3 regions of the Xanthobacter sp. SG618 genome follow, and region 1 is predicted to be linked to each of the others. Evidence: riboswitches for the same ligand, from Rfam matches in the RefSeq annotation. Region 1 holds a riboswitch; each other region holds the start of a gene.

Region 1 (6,412 bases):
CCGGCATTGGCGGGCAGGCCGATGCGCAGCGCCGCGACGCGGTCCAGATGGCGGCGTTCCACCACGGCATTGGTGAAATGCGTTGTGCCGATCATCACCGCTTCAATCCGCCCCAGCGCCGGATGGCCGGCGGCCGCGGCGACCAGATCAACCAGCGCCTGGCGGACGCCGTCCGCGACATCGACGGTGGTGGGCCGCTTCAGCGCGGCGAGCACTTTGCCGCCCTCCAGCAGAACGGCATCGGTATTGGTGCCGCCGACATCAATTCCAATGCGGCTCATGCCGGCTCCTCCCCGAAGACGCTGTGGAACTCCACGTCATGGCCGAAGGCGCGCGGGCCGACATGGCGCAGCCCCTCCGCGCTCCGATGGATCGGCTGCGACGGTAGGGCGATCACCGTGACCCTCTGGCCGTAACGCAGGCTCTCCGTGCCGATGGCCTCGCCCGAGATGCTGTCGAGCACGCAGATCAAGTCGGGCGTGGTGACAATCACCGCGCCGTCGCGCCGGCCGATGGTGAACTCGTTCTGAAAGGCGATGTCGAAAGACGCGCCGGCATCCGCGCCAAGGCCCGCCAGGTTGAGGGATCCGCGCAGGAAGCCCTCGGTCGTGCGCCGCTGGACATCCACCACCTTGCCCGTGAACAGCCGCTTGCCACCGCCGGCGGCCACGGTCGCCTCGACGGGGTCCTCATGGGCCATCTTCGCGCGGCGCACCTCGCGCCCCAGCGCGATGGCCTGCGAGAGGCTGCGCAGAACGGCGTGATGCTTCACCTCGTCCCCCGTGCGCGGCGCCTGGCAGGTGGTCGCGACCGATCCATATTCCGTGCAGACCTTGCGCCGCACGCGCTCCATCTCATGCCAGCCGGAAGCGGTGGGGATGATCACGTCATTGTCGCGGATGTCGGAGACGACATGTGGAACCATCTGCAGCCCGGCGATGGAAAAGGTCTGCATCTGGGCCTCCGGATAGGCCCGGCCCATGGCGTCCGCATCCACCACCGGGAGCCCCGATGCGGCGGCGACCAGCAGGGGCTGAAAGGCGTTGCAGCCGCCGATCTCCACCGTCATCACCGCCCGGAACGGCCGGCCCCTGAAGACCTCCATGATCCGCACTGGCTTGAGGGCGAAGGCGGCGTCGGTTATGCGCTCCTGGAACACCAGCGGCGCACCCATGGTCGAGACCACGGCGACGACATCGTCGTCGGCGAGCTCGTCCGGGTCGAGAAGGGCGATCCGGCCGCCCTCCTCATAGAATTGGCGGACGACGAGGTGGGCGGCATAGGGCGATCCGCCGCCTCCGGTCCCGAGAATCCAGGCGCCGATCGCCAGCAGATCAAGCTCTTCCGCATCCAGGAAGCGAGGCATCGCAGGTCCTTCAGCTTTGAAGCGGGTGGGGGGGCGCCCGCCATTGGCCGCACCCGCGCCCCCGCCGGGCGGGCTGTCCCCGCTTCAGTCCGTGGGCTGGTCATTCTTGTTCACCGGCGGCCCGAGGAACTCCACGTGCCACTTAAGCCCGAAGGCATTGAGCGCAGCCTGGTCAGGAATGCCGTCGTGCATCACGCCGGCCAGTTCCGTGAAGAAGGCCGCCGCATCGAGCGCCGGAGCCATCAGGATGTACTGGCGTGCGGGCTTGTCGGTGACGTTGCAGAAGCCGTGTTCGACCCCGCCGGGAATGCTGACCACGTCGCCGGCCTCGGCATAGAAGCGCCGGCCGTCCGCCTCATAGAGATATCGGCCCTCGATGACGCGGAAGATCTCCGCTTCGCGGTGACGATGGCGGGGTGGACCGGCGCCCGGAGCATTGATGGTCTCGATAAAGCAGAATTCGCCGGAACTCGCCGCCGGCGGCATGCGCACGAACAGGTCGAGCCCGATGGCCGGGATCTTGATGGGCGCTTCGGTTCCCTTGGAATGCAGGAAGGATATGGACATGGGAGCCTCCTTGAGACCCGAGTTGGTGAGATATATTGAATTGGCGTCAGTTTTCTTCCTCGAACCGCCAGATCTCGGCGGTGGGCTGGGGCAGGCCGAGGAAGGCGGGAATGCGCCGCTGCTGCTCCGGCGTGAGGGACGCGACGAGAGGCTTCAACGCGGCCGTCACCGTCTTCAGGTCCTGCGCACGCAGCGCCTCGGCATTGGCGATGCGGTCCAGGAGGTCCACGAAACCGGCAACGCTGCCAGCGTGCCAAGCCACAGGCCTGAAAGCAGTCGGAAGATGTTTCGCATGGGATCACTCGCAGAGAGACATCCCGGGCCTTGAGACCGCAGCCCGCACCAAGGACCCCTTTGCGGACCCGAGTGCCGAGGAGTTATCTCCACCGCCTTGGAGGCGCATCGACAGAACTGGTGATGCGCCAAGCTGTCTATCGGCTCTCCCACATCGAAACGGTGGTCAGCTTAATGAACAGGGGATCACTGGCGCCGCCATCGCTCCGGCCGACAACTTGCCACGCCGCTGCCGGACGTGCTGGGCAATCTTGACCTCGGGTTGCAGGCGGTCACCCGCGACAATCTGGAGATCAAGGTGGAGTACGGCCTTAACGTCGGTCAGGATTTCCTGTCCCAGCGCGGCATGGCGCGCTTCGCCGTCCACTTCTGAGGGCGGCGGCGCCGGATGACTTTCTCCGCCGGGCGGTTAACATGCCGGCCGGTGATCGAGGTCCGGGAGCAGCGGGTGACGAGGTGGCGTGAGGCAGGATGGGGGCGCGGCGCGTTTTGCGTCTGGCTTGCCTATGCCTTCGTGCTGCAATTGTTCGTCGCGGGCATGGCATTCGAGCGCTCCGGCGGCGTGGCCATGGCCAATGCGGCCGATGGGCGTGTCCTGTGCGCCGGCAATACCGGCACTCCGGACGACAGGCCAATGTCGCCGCAACCGGATCACTCCGTCTGCTGCGCCCTCTGCGCCTTCCATTCTCTGGCGCCGATCCTCCCTGTTGCCGCCGATGCCGGGCGTCCCGTCGCAACGCCCGCGATTTCCGAGCGGGCGGCCGTTGCCGCCGCAGAGGGAACCGGCCGCGTGCGCCGCGAGCCGCGATCCTCACAGGGGCCTCCCCTCCGCGCCTGACCCCTGACGCCTTTTGAAGGCCGAATCCGCCCCGCCCGCGCGGCCGCGCCATCGCGTGTCCGGCTCGGGTGGCGAGCATGTCATCCAATCCAACCAAGCAGGTTCATTCCGCCAGGGGGCAGGAGCCCCATTGGCGCAACCAAGGAGCACCCATGTCCATTTTCCATCTCACCCGCCGTGCGGTGATGGCCGCAGCCGTCGCAACCGTCGCTTTGACCGGCGCCGCCATGGCGCACGACTACAAGGCCGGGACGCTGCAGATCGACCATCCCTGGTCGCGGGCCACGCCGGGCGGCGCCAGCGTCGCCGCTGGCTATCTGGTGGTGAAGAACACCGGCGCCGCGCCCGATCGCCTGATCTCCGCCACTGTGCCGTTCGCCGGCCGGGTCGAGATCCACGAGATGTCCATGAAGGACGGCGTCATGGTGATGCGGCCCATCCCGGACGGTCTCACCATCCCGGCGGGCGGAAGCGTCGAGCTGAAGCCCGGCGGCTACCACATCATGTTCCTGGACCTGAAGTCCCCGCTCAAGGAGGGCACCTCCGTGGACGGCACGCTGACCTTCGAGAAGGCCGGCAGTGTGCCCGTGAAGTTCACGGTGGAGGGCCTCGGCGCCTCCGGCAGCGCCCATCCCGGCCACTGAGGCCAGAAACGCACACGCAGGATGCGCCGGTCCGGAAGGGGCCGGCGCGTTTCGCCTCCGGGATTGCTTGACAGCACGGAGGTGTTCGGTGCCTGCTGCGCATGCGAACGGTGCTCCGGTTGCCACGGCATCCGGAGTGAAACGGGAATGGGGTAGGGCCTGAACCTGCGCGGAAATCCGCCGGGGTGGCGCAAAGCCCCAACCGCCCCCGCGACTGTGAGCGGCGAGCGATCTTCCAGCATGCCACTGGCCAAAGCCCCTCGGGCCGGCCGGGAAGGCGGGGGTGAGCGTAGACCCGCGAGTCAGGAGACCGGCCGGTCGCATGATGACAACCCTCGGGCCGTCGGGTGAGACGGCAACGGAGACCTGCATGCATATCGAACCCGGACTCGTGGACGGGGCCAAGATCGGCCTCAGCTATGTCACGGCGGCCGCCGCCGGCGGCTATGCCCTGAAGCTTGCCTATGAGGCGGCGCGCGAGCGCGGCGTCCTCTCGCTGGCGGGCCGCACCCTCGCCACCACCGCTCTCGTGTTCAGCTTCTTCGAGGTGCTGCCGCACTATCCGGTGGGCGTCTCGGAAGTGCACCTCATCCTCGGCTCGACCCTGTTCCTGATGTTCGGCGCGGCCCCGGCCGCCCTCGGCCTCGCCTTCGGCCTGCTCATCCAGGGCCTGTTCTTCGCACCATTCGACCTGCCCCAGTACGGGATGAACGTGACCACGCTGCTGGTGCCGCTGTTCGGCGTCGCCGCCGTCGCGCGCCGCATCGTGGCGCCGGGCACGCCCTATGTGGAGCTGAAGTACGGTCAGGCGCTCGCCCTCTCCACCACCTATCAGGCCGGCATCGTCGGCTGGGTGGCGTTCTGGGCGGTCTATGGCCAGGGCTTTGCCTCCGAGAACATCGCCTCGGTGGCGACCTTCGGCGGCGCCTACATGCTCGTCATCATCGTCGAGCCGCTGGTGGACCTCGCGGTGCTCGCTGCCGCGAAGGCGCTGCATGGCGCGTTCAAGGGCGGCAACCCGCTGCTGGAGCGCCGGCTCTACGACGCGGCCTGATCGCGCGCCCACCCCTCAAATAAGCGAACGCCGGCGGTGCTCCCGCCGGCGTTCTGCGTTTCAGGGGGCCTCGACGGGCGGGGGCAGGGCGGCCGGGGTCTCCGGGTCCGGCACCAGATGGAGGAGCGGATCGAAGCCGCCCACATGGTTCGCCCAGGCGAGGCCGATGGCGAGGCCCTTGGCGCGGGGAAGCACATGGAAGGCGGCGGCCACGGCCACCAGCTCACTGGCCGCAAGCTCAAGCGCCAGCGGGAGGTCGCTGAGCAGCTCCAGGACACCGCCCACCAACGATCCGGCGAGCAGCGCGAGGGGGATTGCGAGGACCGGTACGGCATTGGTGACGCGGGCATGGCCCAGCGCCTCGCCGCAATGGGCGCAGGCTTCCGAAACCTGCATCCAGCGCCCGAACAGGGCGCCCTCGCCGCAGGCCGGGCAACGTCCGGACCAGCCGCGCCGCGCCGCATCCTCGATGGGGCGCGGCGGGTTGAAGCCGTTGGTGTGATAGAGCCGCCGCGGCGCGCGGCGCACCGGATCGAACGCGGTGCGGGTGGCGGTGCCGAATTCCGCCGACATGGCGGCGCGGGCGCGCGCGAGCGCCTCCGAAGGCGCGTGAGATTGCGTGTCTGACATGGACGAAAACCCGAAAGGCCGCAGGGGCGGCAGGGACCGGAGGCGTCGGGAGGCTCCCGCGCCGGTTCAGCTTTGGGTCACGTCACAGGAGGGCCACGGGCTTGGGCGCCGCGGGCTTCCTCCGCCGGCCGGCGTTCGCTGCGCGCGGCGAGGTGCGCGATGCGACGGCCATCGGGCGCCGCCAGCGCGGGTTGCGGCCCGACGGCAAGGCCGGGCGCAGAGGTCAGCACGCAGGCGTCGCAGGGATAGGTCTTGAGAACCGTCCCCGGATCTCCGCCATTGAGGCAGAGGTCCGGCAACGTGCCGTCCGGCAGCGCATAGGCCGCAAGATCGACCGGCGCTTCGGAGGAGGGCAGGGCGACAGGCTGGTGGGCAAACCCCAGCGTCAGCTGCGCCAGCACGAAAAGTGCAGCAGCGGCCGCCCGCAAGCCCTTGTATCCCAACCCGATGCCCATGCTCCGCTTGTGTGCAACGCGGCAGAAGGGGTCAAGCACGTGAATCTACGCAGCGTCCCCCTGCCGCAGGCCGGCTCTGGACCTCCCCGAAGCAGGCGTTATGGTCGCCCGCAACCAGCCAGCGGAACGAAGCCCGAGGGAGCGCCCATGACCAAGACCGTGACCCTTCCCAATGGCGAGACGGTGCCCGCCCTCGGCCAGGGCACCTGGTACATGGGTGAGCGCTCCACCACCCGCGCCACCGAGGCGAAGGCCTTGCAGCGCGGCATCGACCTCGGCCTCACCCTCATCGATACGGCGGAGATGTATGCCGACGGCGGCGCCGAGGAGGTGGTGGGCGAGGCCATTACCGGGCGTCGGGACGAGGTGTTCCTTGTCAGCAAGGTGTATCCCCACAATGCCAGCCGGGCCGGCGTCGCGGCTGCCTGCGAGCGCAGCCTGAAGCGGATGAAGACCGACGTGATCGACCTCTATCTCCTTCACTGGCGCGGCAACCATCCCCTCTCGGAGACCGTCGCGGGATTCGAGGCGCTGCAGAAGGCGGGCAAGATCCGCCTCTGGGGC
Region 2 (6,412 bases), on a different contig from region 1:
AGCGGATCGAGCGCGGCGGAGGGCTCGTCGGCGAGGAGGATGGGCGCCTCCACCGCCAGCGCGCGGGCCAGCAGCACCCGCGCCCGCTCGCCGCCGGAGAGGGTATCGGCGGAGCGCCGGGCGAGCGCCTCCACCCCGGCCGCCGCCATGGCCCGCCGCGCGGCCTCATCCACCACTGCCGTGCCATGGGGCAGGCGCCCCAGCGCCACCACCTCCTCCACCGGCAGCGGCCAGTGGATGCGCCCGTCCTGGGGCAGGTAGGCAATGGTCCGGCCGAGCCCGCGCCGGCCGATCTCGGCGGCGTCGCGGCCGTCATAGAGCACATGGCCGGAGGCGGGCGCTTCGAGGCCGGCGAGCACGCGCATCAGGCTGGTCTTGCCGGCGCCGTTTGGGCCGAGCAGGCCGAGGAAGGTGCCACCTTCGACCTCAAGGCTGAGGTTGCGCACGAGGGTCGCGGCACCCCGGGTCACGGTGACGGAACGGGCGGCGAGATTCATGAGTCCACCCCCCTCAGCCGGGCGAGGAGGAACAGAAAGAAGGGCGCACCGATGAGCGCCGTCACCACGCCGAGCTGAAGCTCCGGCCGGGTGGGCACGAGCCGCACCACGATGTCCGCGCCGAGGGTGAGCGCCGCGCCGGCCAGCCCGCTCGCCGCCAGAAGCCGGCCCGGCCGGTGGCCCACCAGCGGGCGCACCAGATGCGGCACCACCAGCCCCACGAATCCGATGGCCCCCGCCACCGCCACGCTCGCCCCCACCGCCGCCGCCGTGCCGCCGATGACCAGCAGCCGCACCCGGCGCAGCGGGAAGCCGAGGCTTTCGGCGGCATCCTCGCCCAATGTGAGCGCATCGAGCGCCGGGCCGGTGGCGAGTACCAAGACCCAGCCCACCGCCATGAAAGGCAGCGCCAGCGCCACATGCACCAGGCTGCGGTCGGCCAGCGAGCCCATGAGCCAGAACACCAGCTCCAGCGCCGCATAGGGGCTGGGCGCCAGATTCAGCGCGAGCGCCGTGAGCGCGCCGGCGAGGCTGGAGAGGGCGACGCCGGCGAGGATCAGCATCACCGTTCCCGCCCCCCGTGCCGCAAGCGCGAGCAGCACGGCGGTCGCCGCCGCCGCGCCCGTCAGCCCGCCCAGGGGCAGCGCCAGCGCGAAGGAGGCGGAGAAGCCGAAATAGAAGGCGATGACCGCCCCCAGCGCCGCCGCGCCGGACACGCCCACCACGCCGGGATCGGCGAGGGGATTGCGCATCAGCCCCTGCAAGGCCGCTCCGGTGAGGCCGAGGCTGAAGCCCACCGCCGCGCCGAGGATGGCGCGCGGCAGGCGCAGCTCGGACAGCACCAGCGCCGCGAGGCTCTGCCGGCCGGCGAGAAGATCGCCGAAGGCGGCACCAAGGTCGAGCGGCGCATAGCCCACCGCCACCGAGGCGCAGAACAGCACCAGCACGAGAAGACCGAGACCGAGGACGATGCGCGAGGGCATCAGCGCCCCCCCTCGGCGGCGGCGTGATGGACGCCCCCGACAGGCCGCCCGGCTTCCGGGGCGGACAGACGGGCCCTTGCCGCCGCCAGCAGGGCCGCCGCCTCGGCAAGGTCCGGCCCGGCGCAGGTCCACAGCCTGAGCGGCAGGGCCAGCGTGCGGTCCTTGAAGGGAGCCAGGGCGGGGTGATGCAGCAAAGCGTCGGCGAGGGAGGGCGGCGCCTCCGCCTCGGCATTCACCACCACGAGGTCGGGCGCGGCGCGCACGATCTCCTCCAGCGCGAGCTGGCCCATCTTGTCCGTGGGCAGGCGCGCCGCGAGGTTGGAAAGACCGGCCTTCTCCATCAACTCATCGGCCAGCGAGCCGCGGCCGGTGGTGAAGCCGTTGGGGCGCAGCACGACGGCGGTGGGGCGCGGTCCCGCGACCGGCGGCAGGCGGGCGAAGGCCTCCTCCATCTGCCGCACCATGGCCGCGCCCCGCTCCGGCACGCCGAGCCGCTCCGCCACCATGCGGATCTGGGCATAGGCCTCCTCAAGGGTCTGCGGATCGCCGAGTTCCAGCACCTCGAAGCCGAGGCGGCGCAGCACGGCGGTGGCGGTGCGGGTGGTGTAGGCGCCGGCGAGCACGAGGTCCGGCTTCAGCGGCACCACCTCTTCCGCCAGCCCGCGATTGACCGGCACGTCGCGCGCGCGGTCCGCCACGTTGGAGGCGAGCGGGTCGAGCGCGAGATGGGTGACGGAGAGCACCTGCCCCGGATCGGCCAGCCGCAGGGCCAGCTCGTCCGTGCACAGATTGAGGGAGACGATGCGGGGCCGGGCATGCGGCGGAACACGCGTCTCCTGCGCCCCCGCCGGAGCGGAGGCGAGAAGGGCCGCGAGCATCAGCCCGGCCGCCGCGACCCTCACTGCCTCACCATGGGCGCTTCACCGCTCGGGCCTCACCATGTGAGCTTCACCCCGCCATAGGCACCGAAGCCGGGGGCGAGGAAGCCGTTGGGGTTCTCGTAGGTCTGGTTGAACAGATTGTCGATGCGCCCGAACACGGTGGTGACGGCATTCAGCCGGTAGTTCGCGGCCAGATTGACCACCGTATAGCCGGGCTGGTCGATGTAATTCGACGTGAGACGCACGATGTCCCACCACGAGGACGCATAGACGAGGCTCGCCGACAGATCGAGCTCGTCGGTGGGCCGCCAGCCGAGCGTCAGGCTCACCTTGTTGTTGGGCCGCCGCAGGGGATAGCAGGAGGTGGCATTGATGGGCGCGCAGGCGGCGCCGAAGGGCTGGCCGGGCGGCACGTAGCCCACCACGTCGGTGTAGGTATAGTCCACCCGCGCATCGATGCGGTCCGTCACCTTCACCGCCACGAACGCCTCCACGCCCTGGGACACGGCGCTGGGGATGTTGACGTTCTGGTACGTCGCCGGATCGTAGCTGATGAGGTTGGTGATGTTGTTGTGGAAATACGTCACCCCAAACAGCACCCGCTCGCCGAACGCCTTCTGCTCGAAGCCGGCATCCCAGCCTTCGCTCTCCTCCGGCTCAAGGTTCAGATTGCCGTAATAGGGCGCGTAGAGCTGGTAGAGCGTGGGCGCCTTGAAGCCGGTGCCGTAGCTCGCCTTCAGCTTGGTGCCCGTCTCGTCGAAGAGCAGCGCCGGGGCGAGGCGGAACGTGGTGTGGTCGCCGAAGCTGTCGTCGGCGTCGTAGCGCACATTGGCGGCGAAGAAGAGCCGGTTCCAGAGGTTGCCCTGGTACTCGGCATAGACGCCCGTGTCGCCGGTGGAGGCGTCCACGCTGGCATAGGCGGTGGAAGAGGTCATGGACTCGTTCCGCCGCTCGGCGCCCACCAGCAGGTTCTGGCCCGGCGCCACCAGATAGTTGGAGCGGACATAATAGACCTGCCGGTCGCCGTCATAGGTGCCGTTCACGTCCGGGTTCGGCCCCACCGTCGGGTTGGAGCTGGACATATCGCTCACGCCGAAGGTGGTGACGAGGCTTCCGTCCAGCGCTGTCCACACGCCCTCCCCCTTGGTGAAGAACATGCTGGCATAAGCGGTGGAGCGCAGCGCCGCCGGGATGCCGGCATAGGTGGGCGGGGGATAGGTGTCCGGCGTGAAGGCGAGGCTGGTGTCGATGTAGCGCGCGACGAAATTCACCGCGAAGGTCTCGGTGGCCTGCCAGTCGAGCCGGCTGGAGTAGGTCCAGTTGTCGTAGGCGTTGGGATTGATGGGCCAGCCGGGCGGCACGATGTTCTGCGGCGTCACCGGCGTATCGGTGGACGAGAAGTGGGTGACGTTGAACGAATAGGCCAGCTTCTCGGTGGCGCCGGTCAGGCTCGCATACTGGTTGAAGGTGCCGAGCGCGCCGCCCTCCGCATAGGCGGTGACCTTGGGTGGCCCCTCGCCCTTCTTGGTGGTGACGGAGATGACGCCGCCGATGGCGTCCGAGCCATAGAGGCCGGACTGCGGGCCGCGCAGCACCTCCACCCGCTCCAGGTCCGAGGCGAGCAGCTTGCCGAAGTCGAAGGCGCCGTTGGTGGCGGCCGGATTGCCGGCGTCGATGCCGTCGATCAGCACCTTCACATGATTGGAATTGGTGCCGCGGATGAACACCGAGGTGGTCCCGCCCGGTCCGCCGGTCTGCACCACGTTGAGGCCGGGCAGCGATTGCAGCACGTCCGGCAGGGTGCGCTGCTGGTTGCGGGCGATGTCCTGCTCCGTGACGATGCTGACGGAGCTCGCCACCTCGTCCTCGGGCGTGGGAATGCCGGTGGCGCTGACGACGATGGTGGGCAGGTCGCCGGCATTCTGATCGTCTGCGGTCTGGGCGAAAGCGGGCGGCACACAGGCAAAGGCGAGCAAAGCCGCGGCCGGCAGCGCGCGGCGGGATCGGGACGGGGCAAGGGACGACATGGGAAACTCGACGGCACGGGTGGTCCGTCACCGCGAACGAGGCTTGCCCGGCCGCGAGCGGCCGAAGTCAAAACCAGCATCGGGAGAACCCCGCCCGACGTGTTCGCGCGTGACCACGGCTGACGGCAGGTCTCCTGGCTCGCGGGTCACCGCCCGTCTGCCGCCTTCCCAGGCCTTGCGACCCAGTGGCTGATGGCAGAGGACTCGCCGCTTACAGCTGCGGGGGCAGCCACGGCATTTCCGGCCAAGCCGAAGCACCGCGTTCCCTTTTGATCCCTTTCGGGAACCGTCCCGCAGACCATAGGCGGCGCCCGCCCCCTGCGTCAACGGCACGTTCGCAAATGCGAAAGACTGCGCGCAACTGCGGAATGACCGCACGCGGTGCGGGATCGACCGATCACATCTTGCTCATTGCTTCAAAAGTGCGTGGTCCGGAATCGCCGTGCGCGCGTATTTGAGGCGTGCGACTGCCTGCAAAAACGGCAGCAGCAAAGGCCGCACCCGACATTCCGCTAGGTTATGGTGGCGCACCCGTCTCAATTCGCTTAAACGATTGAGAGCCGCCCCGCCCTGCGGGAGAGCGGGTACTACAAAAGTATAATAACCGAATAATCGGGAACACAGGGAGTAGAAGATGCGACTGAGGAGCATGGTTGCGGCTTTGGCCGCAGGCGTTGCCGTTTTCGGGCTTGCCTTTTCCGGCGCAGCTTACGCCGCCGACCCCATCAAAATCGGCCTGACTGGCCCCTTCACCGGCGGCTCGTCCTCCATGGGCGTCAGCATGCGCGACGGCGTGAAGCTCGCCGTGGACGAGGTCAACAAGGCCGGCGGCGTGCTGGGCCGTCCGCTGCAGCTCATCGAGCGCGATGACGAGGCGAAGAACGAGGTGGGCGTGCAGATCGCCCAGGAGCTCATCAACAAGGAAGGCGTCGTCGCCACCCTCGGCTACATCAACACGGGCGTCGCCCTCGCCTCCCAGCGCTTCTATCAGGAAGCCGAGATTCCGGTGATCAACAACGTGGCCACCGGCACCCTGATCTCCAAGCAGTTCGTGCCGCCGGACAACAAGAACAACTACATCTTCCGCACCTCGGCCAATGACGCCATCCAGAGCGCCATGATCGCCGACGAAGCGGTGAAGCGGCAGGGTTTCAAGAAGCCGGCCATCCTCGCCGACTCCACCAATTACGGCCAGCTTGGCCGCGCCGATCTGGTGAAGGCCCTCGCCACCATGGGCGTGAAGCCGGTTGCCGAAGAGAAGTTCAACATCGGCGACACCGACATGACCGCGCAGCTGCTGCGCGCCAAGGAAGCCGGCGCCGACGTGATCCTCACCTACGCCATCGGCCCCGAGCTGGCGCAGATCGCCAACGGCATGGCCAAGCTCGGCTGGAAGGTGCCCATGATCGGCTCGTGGACGCTCTCCATGGCCAACTTCATCGACACCGCCGGTGCCAACGGCAACGGCGCGATGATGCCGCAGACCTTCATCCAGCTGCCCGACACCCCCAAGCGCAAGGCGTTCATCGAGGCCTATCAGGCCGCGTACAAGATCGATCGCATGCCCTCTCCGGTTTCGGCCGCGCAGGGCTATGACTCGGTGCTGCTGCTCGCCGCCGCCATCAAGCAGGCGGGCTCCACCGACGGCCGCAAGGTCCGCGACGCGCTGGAAAACCTCAACACCAAGGTCGAGGGCGTCGTCACCGTCTACGACAAGCCCTTCTCCGCCACCGACCACGAGGCCATCACCGCCAACATCCCGGTGTTCGGCCTCGTCAAGGACGGCCGCGTCGTCGCCGCCCATCCGGAAGACATCGCCGGCGACAAGGCGGTGCGTGTGAAGCCCAAGAACTGAGGCTGACCGGGCCGCGTCCGGGGCAACCGCCCCGACATGCGTCCGCCGTCGTCCCCCGGCTCGTCCGGGGGATCCACGGGCCGGCCGGGCGCTCTGCTTGACCGGATGGAGCCGGTCCGGCGGCGACGTGGATGCCCCGGACAAGCCGGGGCATGACGGATGATTGAGG
Region 3 (6,412 bases), on a different contig from region 1:
CTCATCTCGAACCTCGTCGCCTCGGACGGCGGCAAGGCCATCGTCGCCGGCAACGAGCGCGTCATCCGCGCCCGCCTGTCGGATGCCAAATTCTTCTGGGACACGGACCGGCTGAACGGCCTCGCCAGCCGCATGCCCAAGTTCCAGTCCATCACCTTCCACGAAAAGCTGGGCTCGCAGGCCGAGCGCATCGAGCGCATCGTCCGCCTCGCCAAGGAGCTGGCCCCCAAGGTGGGCGCGCCGGTGGCGCTGGCCGAGGAGGCCGCTTTGGTGGCGAAGGCGGACCTGCTCACCGAGGTGGTGGGCGAGTTCCCCGAGCTGCAGGGCCTCATGGGCCGCTACTACGCTCAGGGTGAGAACCTGCCGGCTGAGGTCGCGGCCGCCTGCGAGGAGCATTACAAGCCGCAGGGGCCCAACGACCGCGTGCCCACCGCGCCGGTTTCGGTGGCAGTGGCGCTGGCGGACAAGATCGACACCCTGGTGGGCTTCTGGGCGATTGATGAGAAGCCCACGGGATCGAAGGACCCTTATGCGCTGCGTCGCGCGGCGCTGGGGGTGATCAGGATCGTGCTGGAGAATGGGCTGCGGCTGAGGCTCTCAGCTTTGATGACTGTACTTTTCCGGCAGGGGATTACTTCTGAAGGCACACTCGGAGGTGACCCCCAGATTTTGACGATGTTTAGATCTCGCCTACTTCGGTCGACGCCGCAGGCAAGCGGGGTTGATCCTTTCGAAGCTTCTCAACGCGTTGCCGAAGCCGAGGCGTTGCTTCTTGCTTCCGACCTCCTCGCCTTCTTCGCCGACCGCCTGAAAGTCTACCTGCGCGACCGTGGCGCCCGTCACGACCTCGTCGATGCCGTCTTCGCCCTCGAAGGGCAGGACGACCTCCTCCTCGTGGTCCGCCGCGTGGAGGCGCTGGCCGCCTTCCTCGCCACCGAGGACGGAAAGAACCTCCTCGCCGGTTATCGCCGCGCGGTGAACATCCTGCGCATCGAGGAGAAGAAGGACGGTCGCGCCTTTGCCGGCCCCACCGTCGCCGCCTTGCTCAAGGAGCCGGCCGAGGAACACCTCGCCGCGGCCATCGACGACGTGAAGGCCCGCGTCTCCAAGGCCGTCGCGGCGGAGGATTTCGAGGCGGCCATGACCGCGCTCTCGGACCTGCGCCAGCCGGTGGATGCCTTCTTCGACGCCGTGACCGTGAACGACGTCGATCCCGCGCTGCGCGAGAACCGCCTGAAGCTGCTCGACGAAATCCGCGCCGCCACCCGCGGCATCGCCGATTTCGACCGCATCGAGGGGTAGGGCAGGGGGACTTTCCCCACTCTCGCCGTCTTGCCCGGGCTTGTCCCGGGCATCCACGTCGGGCCGAAAGTACTATCGTCTGAAAGGTGTTCCCAGCCCCACGACGTGGATGGCCGGGTCAAGCCCGGCCATGACGGGCGCGAACAGCGGGTCGAATTGTCGGGCCACGACCGGCCACACATGCCGCTCTCGCGTCCCGGCCGACTGCAACGCAGCGCAGCGGAGTGGAAGGAGAGCCGGGGCCCAGCGCAAGGATTCCCGCGTAGCGGCCAAATCCCGGGAGCGCTCGATATCGAAGCGCCTTCTGCGGTTTCTTGCGCTGGGCCCGGCTCGGCGCCCACCTTCGGTGTCGCTGGTTCGGGGTACGAGAGCGGTTCCACGCCCCTCATTTGACAATCCCGCCCGCCCTGCCTTTAGTGGCGGCGTCGAAGGTCCCGTGTTCCCACACGGGCGTAAAAGGGAATGCGGTGCGGAAGGGAAGACCTTCCAATGCCGCGGCTGCCCCCGCAACTGTCGGCGGTGAGCCCCTGCCAGACGCCACTGGATCCATCCGGGAAGGCGGCAGGGGCGGTGAACCGCGAGCCAGGAGACCTGCCTTCGACGAGGTCCGCGCCGGGCGGGGTGCTCCGGTTCTGCGTCCCTTCGAGCCCGCATGCGCGGGCGCTCGCACCCGTGGACCGTTCCGTGGAGCGAGGCGCGATTCCCGACAGCACGGGGCCTGAGCCGGCCGGCGACAGCGCGGAAACCGGCTGTGCGCCCGCGACGGCGCGCGCTCCCGCCCCGGCCGTCACCCTCCTCATCTGCACCACCTGCCGCGCCCCCGGCGTCGAGGCTCCGCAGGAAACTCAGCAGTTGGCCGAGCGCGACGGTGCGCGCCTCCTCGCCTCGGCATGCGCCACGACCGTCCCCGAAGGCGTGGCCGTGGAAGGCGTCGCGGTCGTAGGGGTCTCTTGCCTCGCCAACTGCAAGCGCGCGCTTTCCGCCGCCATGGTCCGCCGCGACGGCTGGACCTATGTGTTCGGCGACCTCGCCCCGGACAGCGCCGCCGATCTCCTCACCGGCGCGGCCCTGCTCGCCGGCTCCGAAGACGGCCTGATGCCCTGGCGCGGCCGGCCGGATGTTCTCAAGCGCGGCATGGTCGCGCGCATTCCCCCGCTTTCCGCTAAGGAGACCCGATGACCTCGCTCGCCCGCGTGCCCTGTACCATCGTCACCGGCTTCCTCGGCGCCGGAAAGACGACGCTGATCCGCCACGTGCTGGAGAATGCCGGCGGCAAGCGCCTCGCGGTCATCGTCAATGAGTTCGGCGACGTGGGCATCGACGGCGAGATTCTGAAAGGCTGCGGCATCGAGAGCTGCGACGAAGGCTCCATCGTGGAACTGGCCAATGGCTGCCTGTGCTGCACCGTGGCGGATGATTTCGTGCCGGCGCTGGACCAGATCCTCGCCCGCGCCCCGAAGGTGGACCACATTCTCATCGAGACCTCCGGCCTCGCGCTGCCCAAGCCCCTGGTGCAGGCCTTCCAGTGGCCGGCCATCAAGGGCCGGGTGACGGTGGATGGTGTGATCGCCGTGGTGGATGGCCCGGCGCTGGCGGAAGGCCGTGTCGCTCCCGATCTCGCCGCGCTGGACGCGCAACGGGCCGGGGACGAGAGCCTCGACCATGATGATCCCGTGGAAGAGGTGTTCGAGGACCAGATCGCCTGCGCCGATCTCGTCGTGCTCTCCAAATCCGACCTCTTGGACGCGGCCGGCTTCGCCGCCGCCGAGAAGGCCGTGGCCGGCGCCCTGCCGCGCGCGGTGAAGCTGGTGCGGGCTTCCGGCGGCAAGGTGGATCTGGCGGTCCTGCTCGGCCTCGGCGTCGGCGCGGAGGATGTGATCGACGCCCGCCGCACCCACCATGACGACGAGGAAGACCACGACCACGACGAGTTCGAGAGCATCGTCCTCGCTTTGCCGGAGATCGCCGATCCCGCCGCTTTGGCGGCCCGCGTGGTGAAGGCGGCGGAGACGCCGGACGTGCTGCGCGTGAAGGGCTTCGCCGCCGTGGAAGGCAAGCCGCTGCGCCTGCTGGTTCAGGGCGTCGGCCCGCGCGTGTCGCACCATTTCGATCGCGCCTGGACTGCGGGCGAGGCACGGCGCGGGGCGCTGGTGGTCATCGGCCTCAAGGGCTTCGACCGCGCGGCCGTGGAACAGGCCATCCTCGGCTAGCCCATGCACATCCTCGCCACCACATCGACGAGCCTGGAGGAGTTGGCCGAGCCGGTCGACCTCGCCCAGCCGCCCGGCGACATGGTGGCGCTCTCCTTCACCGATAGCGATCTCATCGGCCTGTCTGCCGCCTGGCGGGCGCGCGGCGATGCGGCCCCCAGCCTCCGCCTAGCGAGGCTCAAGGACCTGCGCCACCCCATGTCCGTCGACCTGTGGGTGGAGAAGGTCGCGGCCAAGGCGAAGGTGGTGCTGGTGCGCCAACTCGGCGGGCTGGACTGGTGGCGCTACGGCGCCGAGCAACTGGCCGCCATGGCCCGCGCCCGTGGCATCGCCCTCGCGCTGCTGCCGGGCGAGGACCAGGACGACCCGCGCCTCGCCGCCCTCTCCACGCTCCCGCAGGACACGCTTGCCCTTTGGCTCGGCTATTTCCGTGCCGGCGGGCCGGACAATATGGCGGCCCTGCTTTCCGCCATGGGCAAGGCGGCGGGCTTTCCCGCACCCTATGCCATCCCCGCGCCGCACCCGGTGCCGGCCACCGCCTTCCACCGCCCCGGCGCCGGCCTCGCGACGCTGGAGGAGGTGCGGGCGGCGGGACGGCCGAACGCGCTCATTCTCTTCTACCGTTCCCAATGGCTCGCCGCCGACACCGCCGCCGTGGATGCGCTGGCGGCAGCGCTGGAGGCGCGAGGCATCGCGGCCCAGTGCCTGTTCGTCTCCAGCCTGAAGGCGCCGGACGCCCGCGCCGCCGTGCGTGCGGCGACGGCGGCGCTTAATCCCGCAATCATCCTCACCACCACCGCCTTCGCGGCGGGGGAGGCGGCCGAGCTGTTCCCGGAAGGCGGCCCGCCGGTGCTTCAGGCGGCTCCTGCCACCACGGCGCGGGAGGCGTGGGCGGGGAGCCCGCGCGGCTTCTCGGCGGCGGACCTCGCCATGCACGTGGTGCTGCCGGAGCTGGACGGGCGCGTGCTGGCCGGCGCGCTCTCCTTCAAGGATTTCGCCCCGCCCGACGCCGACCTCGCATTCACCGCCGCCATCAACCGGCCGGAGCCGGAGGCGGTGGCCCATGTGGCGGATCGCGCGGCCGCGCTGGTGCGCCTCGCCGCGATGCCCCGCGCGGAGCGGCGCCTCGCGCTGATCTTGCCGGACTATCCCGGCGCCGAGGGGCGCTCCGGCTATGCGGTGGGCCTCGACGTGCCCGAAAGCGCGCGGCGGATGCTCGGAACGCTCGCGGCGGCCAGCTACGGCACCGGCCCCGTGCCCGACGATGCAAAGGCGCTCCTCGCCGCGTTCCGTCCCGAACCGGCACTGACACTGGAGGCCTATCGCCGCCTCTTCGCCACCCTGCCGGAGGCGGCACAGGCCGCCGTCACCGCCGCATGGGGCGCGCCGGAGGACGATGCGGATGTCGTCGACGGCGCCTTCCGCTTCCGCCTCGCTTGCTCCGGCGCCATCACACTGGCCTTCGCCCCCGATCGCGGCGCGAATCTCGACCGGCGGGTGGATTATCACGACGCCAGCCTGCCGCCGCGCCATGGGCTCCTCGCCTTCGGCCTGTGGCTGCGCGCGGCGCTCGATGCCCACGCGGTCGTCCATCTCGGCGCCCATGGCACGCTGGAATGGCTGCCGGGCAAAGCGGTGGCGCTCACGCCGGCCTGTTTCCCGCAGGTGGTGATGGGGGCGCTGCCGGTGGTCTATCCCTTCATCGTCTCCAATCCCGGCGAGGCGGCGCAGGCGAAGCGGCGGCTTGCCGCCGTCACCATCGGCCATCTGCCGCCGCCGCTCGCCAGCGCGGGCCTCAGCGAGGCCGAGCAGCGGCTGGAGCGGCTGGTGGATGAATATGCGCAGGCGGATGGCCTCGACCGCCGCCGCCGCGAACGTCTCGCCGGCCTCATCGTGGAGACCGCTGCCGAGACCGGCCTTGCCGCCACCGCCGGCGTCTCCGCCGCCACCGACCCCGACGAGGCGCTGCGCCGCATCGATGCCTGGCTGTGCGACCTGAAGGACCTTGCGGTGAAGGACGGCCTCCACATCTTCGGCGCCATGGCCGAGGGCGAGGCCGACCCGCTGCGCGCCGCTTCGGCGGAGGCGGAAAGCCGCGCGCTGCTGACCGCCCTCGACGGCCGCTTCGTGCCCGCCGGCCCGGCCGGTGCCCCGGCGCGCGGGCGGCGGGACGTGCTGCCCACCGGACGCAACCTCTTCACCGCCGATCCGCGCACGCTGCCCACCCCCACCGCCTGCGACCTCGCCCGCAAGGCGGCGGACGAGGCGCTGCGTCTGATCCTGCAGGAGCAGGGCGACTGGCCCCGCGCGCTGGTGCTGGACCTGTGGGGCAGCGCCAGCCTGCGCACGGGAGGCGAGGAGATCGCCCAGGGCCTCGCCTTCCTCGGCTGCCGGCCGGTGTGGGAGGCGGCGACCGGCCGCGTCACTGGGGTAGAGGTGTTGCCGCCCGCCGTGCTCGGCCGCCCGCGCATCGACGTCACCTTCCGCATCTCCGGCCTGTTCCGCGACATCTTCCCCGCCCAGATCGCTTTGCTGGATGCCGCCGTGCGCGCGGTGGCGGCACGCGACGAGGAGGGGAGCGAAAACCCCCTCGCCGAGGCCCGACGCAAGGGCGAGGACCTCTCCCGCCTGTTCGGCTCCGCCCCCGGCGCCTATGGCGCGGGCATCGAGGCGAACCTGCAGCGCGGCGCCTTCGAGACGCGGGAAGAGCTGGGCCACGCCTATCTCGCCGCCGCCTCCCACGCTTATGGCGGCGCGGACGGCGTGGCGCGCCCGGCTCCCGGCCTGTTCGCGGCGCGGCTCGCGGAGGCTGATGCCCTGGTACACGGCGCGGACGATGCGGCCCGCGACCTCCTCGACGGTAGTGAGGATGCGGCCTTCATGGGCGGCTTCGCGGCGGC

The links. A riboswitch is a leader RNA that binds a small molecule or an ion and turns the genes downstream of it on or off. The one in region 1 is predicted to bind cobalamin.
Region 2: another riboswitch for cobalamin. It lies ahead of FHT36_RS12995 (TonB-dependent siderophore receptor); the one in region 1 lies ahead of FHT36_RS01350 (energy-coupling factor ABC transporter permease).
Region 3: another riboswitch for cobalamin. It lies ahead of FHT36_RS24685 (DUF1636 family protein); the one in region 1 lies ahead of FHT36_RS01350 (energy-coupling factor ABC transporter permease).

Annotation. Positions count from the first base shown of each region.
Region 1 is NZ_JABBHL010000001.1:271,064-277,475, reverse strand. Features, by position in the region: gene FHT36_RS01380 (hydantoinase/oxoprolinase N-terminal domain-containing protein) at 1-281, opposite strand, end outside; gene FHT36_RS01375 (DUF917 domain-containing protein) at 278-1,366, opposite strand; gene FHT36_RS01370 (cupin domain-containing protein) at 1,451-1,933, opposite strand; gene FHT36_RS01365 (hypothetical protein) at 1,980-2,162, opposite strand; gene FHT36_RS24640 (hypothetical protein) at 2,466-2,600, shown strand; gene FHT36_RS01360 (hypothetical protein) at 2,616-3,065, shown strand; gene FHT36_RS01355 (copper chaperone PCu(A)C) at 3,218-3,709, shown strand; cobalamin riboswitch at 3,801-4,043, shown strand; gene FHT36_RS01350 (energy-coupling factor ABC transporter permease) at 4,080-4,763, shown strand; gene FHT36_RS01345 (DUF983 domain-containing protein) at 4,824-5,393, opposite strand; gene FHT36_RS01340 (hypothetical protein) at 5,471-5,848, opposite strand; gene FHT36_RS01335 (aldo/keto reductase) at 5,996-6,412, shown strand, end outside.
Region 2 is NZ_JABBHL010000004.1:204,269-210,680, forward strand. Features, by position in the region: gene FHT36_RS12980 (ABC transporter ATP-binding protein) at 1-497, opposite strand, end outside; gene FHT36_RS12985 (iron ABC transporter permease) at 494-1,480, opposite strand; gene FHT36_RS12990 (ABC transporter substrate-binding protein) at 1,480-2,358, opposite strand; gene FHT36_RS12995 (TonB-dependent siderophore receptor) at 2,415-4,388, opposite strand; cobalamin riboswitch at 4,495-4,694, opposite strand; gene FHT36_RS13000 (ABC transporter substrate-binding protein) at 5,023-6,243, shown strand.
Region 3 is NZ_JABBHL010000003.1:191,379-197,790, reverse strand. Features, by position in the region: gene glyS (glycine--tRNA ligase subunit beta) at 1-1,302, shown strand, start outside; cobalamin riboswitch at 1,715-1,916, shown strand; gene FHT36_RS24685 (DUF1636 family protein) at 1,975-2,481, shown strand; gene cobW (cobalamin biosynthesis protein CobW) at 2,478-3,512, shown strand; gene cobN (cobaltochelatase subunit CobN) at 3,516-6,412, shown strand, end outside.